DNA from 2 places in the Streptomyces sp. NPDC055243 genome. Region 2 is predicted to be linked to the other one. Evidence: riboswitches for the same ligand, from Rfam matches in the RefSeq annotation. Region 2 holds a riboswitch; the other holds the start of a gene.
What was found. A riboswitch is a leader RNA that binds a small molecule or an ion and turns the genes downstream of it on or off. The one in region 2 is predicted to bind glycine.

Region 1 (5,047 bases), on a different contig from region 2:
CCGGGACGTCGTCGTCCTGAAGATCGTGAAGCGGTTCCTCGACACCGGTGTGTCCCTGCAGAACATCAGGACCACGGTCCAGCATCTGCGCGACCGCGGCTTCCAGGACCTGGAGCGGATGACGCTCATGAGCGACGGCGCGACGGTCTACGAGTGCACGTCGCCCGACGAGGTCCACGATCTGCTCCAGGGCGGCCAGGGGGTCTTCGGGATCGCCGTGGGCGTCGTGTGGCGGGACGTGGAGGCGGCGCTCTCGCAGCTGCACGGCGAGCGGATCGAGACCGGGGAGACGCTGGTGCGGCCGAACCCCGCCGACGAGCTCGCGCGGCGGCGCAACAGGGCCGTCTGAGGCCGCCGCGCGCGTCGCGGACCGGTCGCGGCCCGGTTGGGTGCGGGGTGGCGTTCTCGGGGCGTTGTCAGTGGCGTAGGGCAGCATCAGTGGTGTGAGAACCGCGCCCACGATTCTGCATCTGGACATGGATGCCTTCTACGCGTCCGCCGAGCAGGCCGCGAAGCCGAGTCTGCGCGGGAAAGCCGTGGTGGTGGGCGGGCTCGGGCCGCGGGGCGTGGTGGCCACGGCCTCGTACGAGGCGCGGAAGTTCGGTGTGCACTCGGCGATGCCCATGGGGCAGGCGCGGCGTCTGGTGCCCAATGCCGCCTATCTGGTGCCGCGCTTCGCGCTCTACCGCGACATCAGCGACCAGGTGATGGCGCTGCTGCGTGAGCTGTCGCCGCTGGTGGAGCCGCTCAGCCTGGATGAGGCATTCGTCGACCTGGAGGCGGGCGGGGTGGCCGACGACCAGGCGTCGGCGCTGGCCGTGGGAGAGCGGTTGCGTGTCGACATCAAGGCGGTGACCGGGCTCGCGGGGTCGGTCGGGCTCGCCGCGTCCAAGATGCTGGCGAAGATCGCCTCGGAGGAGGCCAAGCCGGACGGCCTGCGGCTGATAGTGCCGGGGACCGAGCGGGACCTGCTCGGGCCGCTGTCGGTGCGCATCCTGCCCGGTGTGGGGCCGGCCACCGGGGACCATCTGCGGCGCGGCGGGATCACGACGGTGGGGGAGATCGCCGAGGCGGGCGAGGACGAGCTCGTCCGACTCCTGGGCAAGTCGCACGGGAGCGCGCTGTACGCGATGGCGCTCGCGCGCGACGAGCGGCCCGTGGTGGCCGAGCGGGAGTCCAAGTCGGTCAGCGTCGAGGACACGTACGACGTGGACATCCATGACCGGGTGCGGGTCAGGGGCGAGGTGGCGCGGCTCGCCGACCGGTGTGTGGAGCGGCTGCGGGCGGCGGGGCACTCGGGGCGGACCATCGTCCTGAAGGTGCGGCGGTTCGACTTCTCGACGCTGACGCGTTCCGAGACGCTGCGGGGGCCGACGGACGACCCCGGGGTGGTGCGGGAGGCCGCCGCGCGGCTCCTGGAGTCCGTGGACACCACCGGAGGCGTGCGGCTGCTCGGCGTGGGCGTCACGGGGCTCGCCGACTACACGCAGGAGGATCTCTTCGCGCAGGCCCAGGCCCAGGCGCTGGCGCTGGCAGAGGGCCCTGAGCAGAGGGAGGGCGAGGCCGCGCCGGAGGGGGTGGCTGCCGAGACGGTGGAGGAGCCGGCCGAGGAGGTGCCGCTCGTCCTGCGCCGGTGGAGCGCGGGGCACGATGTGCGGCATGCGCGCTTCGGGCACGGGTGGGTGCAGGGGAGCGGGCTCGGGCGGGTGACGGTGCGGTTCGAGACACCGGGGTCTGCACCGGGGCGGGTGAGGACCTTCCGGGTGGACGATGCCGAGCTCGTCCCCGCGGAGCCGTTGCCGCTGGTGACTCCGCCGGGGGAGGAGGGCTGAGCCGTGGGGTCAGGTGCTCTCCTGGCCCGCGATCTTTCCGAAGTCCTGGTCCGGCGGTGGCGCCGACTGCGGGGGCGTGATGTCCAGGCCGTAGTGGTGGTAGAGCTGTAGTTCCTGCTCGGGGGAGAGGTGGCGGCCCACGCCGAAGTCCGGGGCGTCCTTGACCAGGGAGCGGTCGAAGGGGATGCGCAGGGTGCCCTCGCTGGTGACCTCGCTGGGCTCCAGGGGGACGAAGGCGTCCCGGCTGAAGAGGCCCGTGCGTATGGCCGCCCACTCCGGGGCCCCGGTGGCGTCGTCGAGATAGACCTCGTCGATCGTGCCGATCTTCGCCCCGTTGCGGTCGAACGCCTTGCGGCCGATCAAGGTGCGTGGATCGATATCGGTCTGCACGGGCCCTCCAACTGGTCGAGGCTTGTCGAAGTGGGGCGTAACTCATCCTTGTTCGTTCGTATTCACTACGAAAGAGCACTTCGGGGCAGGCGGCCACTCGAGGGATCCTCCATCTCCTCGCTGGTAGGCTGGCGCTTGGCTGCTGACCCCGTGCGGGAGAGCTCTCCGGTGGACACACCGGAGGCGCCGAAGGAGCAACTCCTCCCCGGAATCTCTCAGGCCCCTGTACCGCACGGACGAGGTCACTCTGGAAAGTAGGGCGGGCGTCGGGCGGGCACGTTCGAAACCCTTCCTCACCGACGGTGAAAGCCGGTACGGCGTCTCTCGCGAGGCACGGACCGGTGAAGCTCTCAGGTTGAGATGACAGAGGGGGAGGCCGTCCGGGTACCCGCGCCGTGGTGCCCCTCGCAGGTCGCGTCAGACCCGCGTCAGACCAGGAGGCCTCCGCATGACCGCCACCCCTCGTATCCCGCTCTCGCAGCTCGAGCAGGGCATTCCCTTCGAGCAGCGGCACATCGGTCCCGATGTGGAAGCACGGGCCAAGATGCTCGCGCAGGTCGGATACGGCTCGCTGGACGAGCTGACCGCCGCCGCCGTGCCGGATGTGATCAAGAACGCCGAGGCGCTAAACCTGCCCGGGGCGCGCACCGAGGCCGAGGTCCTGGCCGAGCTGCGCTCTCTCGCGGACCGTAACCAGGTCCTCGACTCCATGATCGGGCTCGGTTACTACGGGACCTTCACTCCGCCGGTGATCCTGCGGAACGTGATGGAGAACCCCGCGTGGTACACCGCTTACACGCCGTACCAGCCCGAGATCTCCCAGGGGCGCCTCGAGGCGCTCCTGAACTTCCAGACCGTCGTCGCCGAGCTGACCGGGCTGCCCACCTCCGGTGCCTCGCTGCTCGACGAGGGCACCGCCGCCGCCGAGGCCATGGCGCTCTCGCGGCGCATGGGCAAGGTCAAGGACGGTGTCTTCCTGGTCGACGCCGACGCCCTGCCGCAGACCGTCGCCGTCATCCAGACCCGCGCCGAGCCGACCGGTGTCGAGGTCGTCGTCGCCGATCTGAGCGAGGGCATCCCGGCCGAGGTCGCCGAGCGCGGTGTCGTCGGCGTACTGATCCAGTACCCGGGCGCCTCCGGTGCCGTGCGCGACATCAAGCCGCTCATCGAGCAGGCGCACGAGATCGGTGCCATCGTCTCCGTCGCCGCCGACCTGCTGGCCCTGACGCTGCTCACCTCGCCCGGCGAGCTCGGCGCCGACATCGCCGTCGGCACCACGCAGCGCTTCGGTGTGCCGATGGGCTTCGGCGGCCCGCACGCCGGTTACATGGCGGTGCGCGAGAAGTTCGCGCGCAGCCTGCCGGGGCGGCTCGTCGGTGTCTCCGTGGACGCGGACGGGAACAAGGCCTACCGCCTGGCGCTGCAGACCCGTGAGCAGCACATCCGCCGCGAGAAGGCCACCAGCAACATCTGTACGGCGCAGGTGCTGCTCGCCGTGATGGCCGGGATGTACGCGGTCTACCACGGGCCCGAGGGCCTCAGGTCCATCGCGCGGCGTACCCACCGCTACGCGACCGTGCTCGCCGCGGGACTCACCGCGGGCGGTGTCGAGGTCGTGCACGGCGCGTACTTCGACACCCTGACCGTTCGGGTGCCCGGCCGGGCCGAGGCGCTCGTGGCCGCGGCCCGCGAGGGCGGTGTCAACATCCACCAGATCGACGCCGACCACGTCTCCCTGGCCTGCGACGAGACCACCACGCGCAAGCAACTGACCGCGATCTGGACGGCGTTCGGCGTCGAGGCCGACGTCGAGGCGCTCGACGCGCAGACCGCGGACTCGCTCCCCGGCGCTCTGCTGCGCTCCGACGACTACCTGACGCACCCCGTCTTCCACCAGTACCGCTCCGAGACCGCGATGCTGCGCTACCTGCGCAAGCTGTCCGACCGCGACTACGCGCTCGACCGCGGCATGATCCCGCTGGGCTCCTGCACCATGAAGCTCAACGCGACCACGGAGATGGAGCCGGTCACCTGGCCCGAGTTCGGCCAGCTGCACCCCTTCGCCCCCGCCCAGCAGGCGCAGGGCTATCTGACGCTCATCCGTGAGCTGGAGGAGCGCCTCGCCGAGGTCACCGGGTACGACAAGGTCTCGCTGCAGCCCAACGCCGGTTCGCAGGGCGAGCTCGCCGGACTGCTCGCGGTGCGCGGCTACCACCGTGCCAACGGCGACGAGCAGCGCACCGTCTGCCTGATCCCGTCCTCCGCGCACGGTACCAACGCCGCGAGCGCCGTGATGGCCGGCATGAAGGTCGTCGTCGTGAAGACCAGCGACGACGGCGAGATCGACGTCGAGGACCTGCGCGCCAAGATCGAGAAGCACCGCGACGAGCTGTCCGTGCTCATGATCACCTACCCGTCCACGCACGGGGTGTTCGAGGAGCACGTCGCCGACATCTGCGCCTCCGTGCACGAGGCGGGCGGCCAGGTCTACGTCGACGGCGCGAACCTCAACGCCCTGGTCGGCCTCGCCCAGCCCGGCAAGTTCGGCGGCGACGTCTCGCACCTGAACCTGCACAAGACCTTCTGCATCCCGCACGGCGGCGGCGGCCCCGGCGTCGGCCCGGTCGGTGTGCGCGAGCACCTCGCGCCGTTCCTGCCCAACCACCCGCTGCAGCCCGCCGCGGGCCCCGAGACGGGCGTCGGGCCGATCTCCGCCGCGCCGTGGGGCTCCGCGGGAATCCTGCCGATCTCCTGGGCGTACGTACGCCTCATGGGCGGCGAGGGCCTCAAGCGCGCCACGCAGGTCGCCGTGCTCTCCGCCAACT
Region 2 (5,047 bases):
GTCGTAGCGCCCCGGCGTCACCTGGCGCAGCATGTGCTCGACCTGCCCGGCCGCAGCCGTGCCCGACGCACTCACCCTTAACCGCCCCTTCGCGATGACCCGCTGACCCGGTGTCCCCGGCTCATGAAACCAGCTTAAGCGGCGATCCTGACACCGACTTGACGTACGGCACCCTCACACACGTACCCGCACATGTCCTTACGCGTGTCCGTGCTCGTGCCCGGGGCTCTGCCCGAAGAAGGGCCGGACCCGCTCGCGCATCCAGTCGCCGACCGGGTCCTGGGCCACGTCGAGCAGCACCAGGTTCACCGGCCAGGCCACCGGTGCCAGACCAAGGGCCCTGCCCACGGCCTCCATCGGCAGCTCGCGCGCGTTGCCCTCCCAGGAGCTCAGTTCGACGCCGACGAACAGCGCGGGCGCCTCGCCCTCGACGCTCGCCAGGCAGCGGCGGGCGCTCAGGACGACCCCGGTGGCCTCGAACTCACGGGCGGCGGCGGACAGGAAGTCCACCGGGTCCTCCTGCCAGTCCGGTTCGAAGAGGCGTACGCGGCCGCCGGTCGCGGGCCCGTCCAGCGGCGTGCGTCCCGACCGGCAGAGCTCGGCGACGGCCGGCGGCGGAAGCGGGACCCCGATCGTGCCGTCCGGGTTGACCGCGATGCCCATCTGCGGGGGAAGCCCGCGCGCGAACTCCACGGCGGGCGCCACGGTGCAGCCCATCCGGCCCCCGGTGACGTGCTGGAACTGCTGCTCGGAGCTGAAGACGGGGACGTAGGCCTGGCCGTCGATCTCCAGCGTGGGCAGGTCCAGGGTGCCGCTGTCCGGCGCCCCGCCGTTCGGCAGCGGGACCCAGACGTGGCTGCGGCCGAGCACCTCCACGATGCGGGCGCCCGCGGACGCCCGGGGCGCCCCCGGCGTGCCGAGAGAGGCCGCGAGCACCTCTTCGAGTTCGTTGCCCGGCCATCCTCCGTAGGGATGGGCGTGCGCCTGCGCCGGAATGTCCATCTGTCTTAACCCCTGCTCGGTCCCGCTCTGCCTGCGGCACGACCCTAACGTGAGCGGCGGCTCAGTCCCCGAAGCCGATCCCCCGCAGCACCCCGGCCGCCGTCCGGTCGAGCAGCACCGCCGAGCCGCAGCCGCGCGGCAGATCGCCCCGCTCGGCGGCGCCGACGAGCCGGCCGACCGTCCTGCGGTGGCGCGCGAAGGCGTACCGCGACACGCCGCGCCCGCGCGCGAGCTGGCCCTCTATGGCGGTGTCCGGCTCCACGTCGAGCAGCAGCAGATGCAGGGTCGTGCCGCGCCGCGCGGCCTCGCGGGCCAGCCAGCGGCGCACCCAGGCCTGGGTGCCGCAGTCGTGCACCACGACGCCCTCGCCGGAGCGCAGGGCCCTGCGCAGGCCCGCGTAGTGCGCGATGCGGACCAGGGGGCGGTACACCGCGTACGGCAGCAGGCTCGGCATGCGCCGGGCCCAGCGGTCGCGGGTGTCCTGCGAGTCGATGCGCGGGCCCGCGACGGCTCTGCGCATCAGCGTGGACTTGCCGCTGCCCGGCAGCCCGGAGACGACGATCAGATCGCCCTCGCCGAACGTGAGCCGGTGCGGGCTGTGGCCGGTCCGCTGCCGCAGGTCGCGGACGACGGCCGCCGGCAGGGGGCCGCAGCTCTCCCTGGTGGGGGCGGCTGCCTGTTTGGGCAGGGCCACCCCCGTGTTGGTCGCGTAGACGCTCGTCCTGCGCACCGTGATCGGCCTCCCCATAGCGGTCACGTACCTGCTTACCGCAGCTTCCCCGGCAAGTGTAAAGAGAAGGTAATGCGGCACAAGGGCATTACCCGACTGGCACTGCCCTGTGACGCGGGCGCGTGCAATGATGTGCGCGCAAACTCCATACAGGCCGTTTGAATCCGCGCGGGAGAGTTCCCGGACACCGTCGAAAGACGCTCCGGGGCGCCGAAGGAGCAAGTCCCTCCCTTGAATCTCTCAGGCCCCGTACCGCGCGGGCGAGGCACATCTGAAAAGCGGGCCGCGGTCGCGGCTCCACCCAAGGTGCAAGTCATGACCCCCTGTACGGACGGGTCGTGGTGAACCTCTCAGGTTCCGATGACAGATGGGGAGGATCGACCTCGCCCGTCATGCCCTGGGAGTTCCACTGATGAGTACCGTCCCCCGTCTGACCGCCCTCGATGCCGTGCATCGTGCGCTCGGCGCGACGATGACCGACTTCGCGGGCTGGGACATGCCGCTGCGCTACGGCAGCGAGCGCGACGAGCACATCGCCGTCCGCACCAAGGCCGGTCTCTTCGACCTCTCCCACATGGGCGAGATCACGGTCACAGGACCGCAGGCCGCGGACTTCCTGAACTTCTCGCTGGTCGGCAACATCGGCTCCGTCGGTGTCGGCCGCGCCCGCTACACGATGATCTGTGCCGAGGACGGCGGCATCCTGGACGACCTGATCGTCTACCGGCTCGGCGAGACCGAGTACATGGTGGTCGCCAACGCGTCGAACGCGCAGGTCGTCCTGGACGCGCTCACCGCCCGCGCCGACGGCTTCGACGCGCGGGTCCGTGACGACCGCGACGCGTACGCGCTGCTCGCCGTCCAGGGTCCCGAGTCCCCCGGCATCCTGAAGTCACTCACGGACGCGGACCTGGACGGCCTGAAGTACTACGCGGGCCTGCCGGGCACGGTCGCGGGCGTGCCCGCGCTCATCGCCCGCACGGGCTACACGGGCGAGGACGGCTTCGAGCTGTTCGTGGCGCCCGGCGACGCCGAGAAGCTGTGGGGCGCGCTGATGGAGGCGGGCGAGCCCGTCGGCCTGGTCCCGGCCGGCCTCTCCTGCCGCGACACGCTCCGCCTGGAGGCGGGCATGCCGCTGTACGGGCACGAGCTGACCGCCGAGCTGACGCCCTTCGACGCGGGTCTGGGCCGGGTCGTGAAGTTCGAGAAGACCTCGCAGGCCGACACCTTCGTGGGGCGCGCGGCGCTCGCGGCCGCCGCCGAGCGCGCCGAGACCGCTCCCCCGCGCAAGCTGGTGGGCCTGATCGCCGAGGGCCGCCGCATCCCGCGCGCGGGCTTCTCCGTGGTCGCCGACGGAAAGGTCATCGGCGAGGTCACCTCCGGGGCGCCGTCCCCGACACTGGGCAAGCCGATCGCCATCGCGTACGTGGACGCCGCGCACGCGGCTCCCGGCACCGAGGGCGTCGGCGTGGACATCCGCGGCACGCACGAGCCCTACGAGGTCGTGGCTCTGCCGTTCTACAAGCGCCAGAAGTGACACTTCCGTCTCTTTGGTAACCCGGAAGTGACCCCCCGCACATCATTCCCGTTCCGCAGCACCCACCCGCGTACAGGAGAATTCAGGTCATGAGCAACCCCCAGCAGCTGCGTTACAGCAAGGAGCACGAGTGGCTCTCGGCCACCGAGGACGGTGTGGCGACGGTCGGTATCACGGAGCACGCCGCCAACGCGCTCGGTGACGTCGTCTACGCCGACCTTCCCGAGGCCGGCGCCGCGGTGACCGCGGGCGAGACGTGCGGCGAGCTCGAGTCGACCAAGTCGGTCAGCGATCTGTACTCGCCGGTGACCGGTGAGGTCGTCGAGTCGAACCAGGACGTCGTGGACGACCCCTCGCTCGTCAACTCCGCCCCGTTCGAGGGTGGTTGGCTCTTCAAGGTACGCGTCACGGAGGAGCCGAAGGACCTGCTCTCCGCGGACGAGTACACCGAGTTCTCCGGCAGCTGAAGCCCCCCGAAGACCCCTAGGGACCACCTGATGTCGCTTCTCAACACCCCTCTCCACGAGCTGGACCCGGAAGTCGCCGCCGCCGTCGACGCCGAGCTCCACCGCCAGCAGTCCACCCTCGAAATGATCGCGTCGGAGAACTTCGCTCCGGTCGCCGTCATGGAGGCCCAGGGCACGGTCCTCACCAACAAGTACGCCGAGGGCTACCCCGGCCGCCGCTACTACGGCGGCTGCGAGCACGTCGACGTCACCGAGCAGATCGCGATCGACCGGATCAAGGACCTGTTCGGCGCCGAGTACGCCAACGTCCAGCCGCACTCCGGCGCCTCCGCCAACCAGGCCGCCCTCTTCGCGATCGCCCAGCCCGGCGACACGATCCTCGGCCTGGACCTGGCGCACGGCGGCCACCTCACGCACGGCATGCGCCTGAACTTCTCCGGCAAGCAGTTCAACGTGGTCGCGTACCACGTCGACGAGGCCGGTCTGGTGGACATGGCCGAGGTCGAGCGCCTGGCCAAGGAGAACAGCCCGAAGGTGATCATCGCGGGCTGGTCCGCCTACCCGCGCCAGCTGGACTTCGCGGAGTTCCGCCGGATCGCCGACGAGGTCGGCGCGTACCTGTGGGTCGACATGGCGCACTTCGCCGGGCTCGTCGCCGCGGGCCTGCACCCCAACCCGGTGCCGTTCGCGGACGTGGTCACCTCCACCACGCACAAGACGCTCGGCGGCCCGCGCGGCGGCGTCATCCTGGCCCGCAGCAAGGAGTTCGCGAAAAAGCTGAACTCCGCGGTCTTCCCCGGCTTCCAGGGCGGCCCCCTGGAGCACGTGATCGCGGCCAAGGCCGTCTCCTTCAAGGTCGCTGCCTCCGAGGAGTTCAAGGAGCGCCAGCAGCGCACCCTGGACGGCGCCCGCATCCTGGCCGAGCGCCTGGTGCAAGGCGACGCGAAGGCCGTCGGCGTCGACGTCCTGTCCGGCGGCACGGACGTGCACCTGGTCCTGGTGGACCTGCGCAACTCCGAGCTGGACGGCCAGCAGGCCGAGGACCGCCTCCACGAGGTCGGCATCACGGTCAACCGCAACGCGGTCCCGAACGACCCGCGCCCCCCGATGGTCACCTCGGGCCTGCGGATCGGTACGCCCGCGCTCGCGACCCGCGGCTTCCAGGAGGAGGACTTCCGTGAGGTCGCGGACGTCATCGCCGAGGCGCTGAAGCCGGGCGAGGTCGACACGGAGTCGCTCAAGGCGCGCGTCTCGGCCTTGGCAGCCAAGCACCCGCTGTACCCCAACCTGTAGCAGTTTCGTACGCTTTCC

Region 1: it holds a riboswitch for glycine, as region 2 does, so the genes downstream of both, gcvP (aminomethyl-transferring glycine dehydrogenase) here and gcvT (glycine cleavage system aminomethyltransferase GcvT) in region 2, are expected to answer to the same signal.

The regions. Positions count from the first base shown of each region.
Region 1 is NZ_JBITWR010000017.1:8,502-13,548, forward strand. It holds gene ACIGXX_RS35550 (MerR family transcriptional regulator) at 1-349, shown strand, start outside; gene ACIGXX_RS35555 (DNA polymerase IV) at 444-1,832, shown strand; gene ACIGXX_RS35560 (PRC-barrel domain-containing protein) at 1,842-2,222, opposite strand; glycine riboswitch at 2,366-2,463, shown strand; gene gcvP (aminomethyl-transferring glycine dehydrogenase) at 2,671-5,047, shown strand, end outside.
Region 2 is NZ_JBITWR010000010.1:50,238-55,284, reverse strand. It holds gene ACIGXX_RS27400 (enhanced serine sensitivity protein SseB C-terminal domain-containing protein) at 1-75, opposite strand, end outside; gene ACIGXX_RS27395 (enhanced serine sensitivity protein SseB) at 199-1,002, opposite strand; gene ACIGXX_RS27390 (AAA family ATPase) at 1,064-1,750, opposite strand; glycine riboswitch at 1,892-1,997, shown strand; gene gcvT (glycine cleavage system aminomethyltransferase GcvT) at 2,145-3,269, shown strand; gene gcvH (glycine cleavage system protein GcvH) at 3,359-3,736, shown strand; gene glyA (serine hydroxymethyltransferase) at 3,767-5,029, shown strand.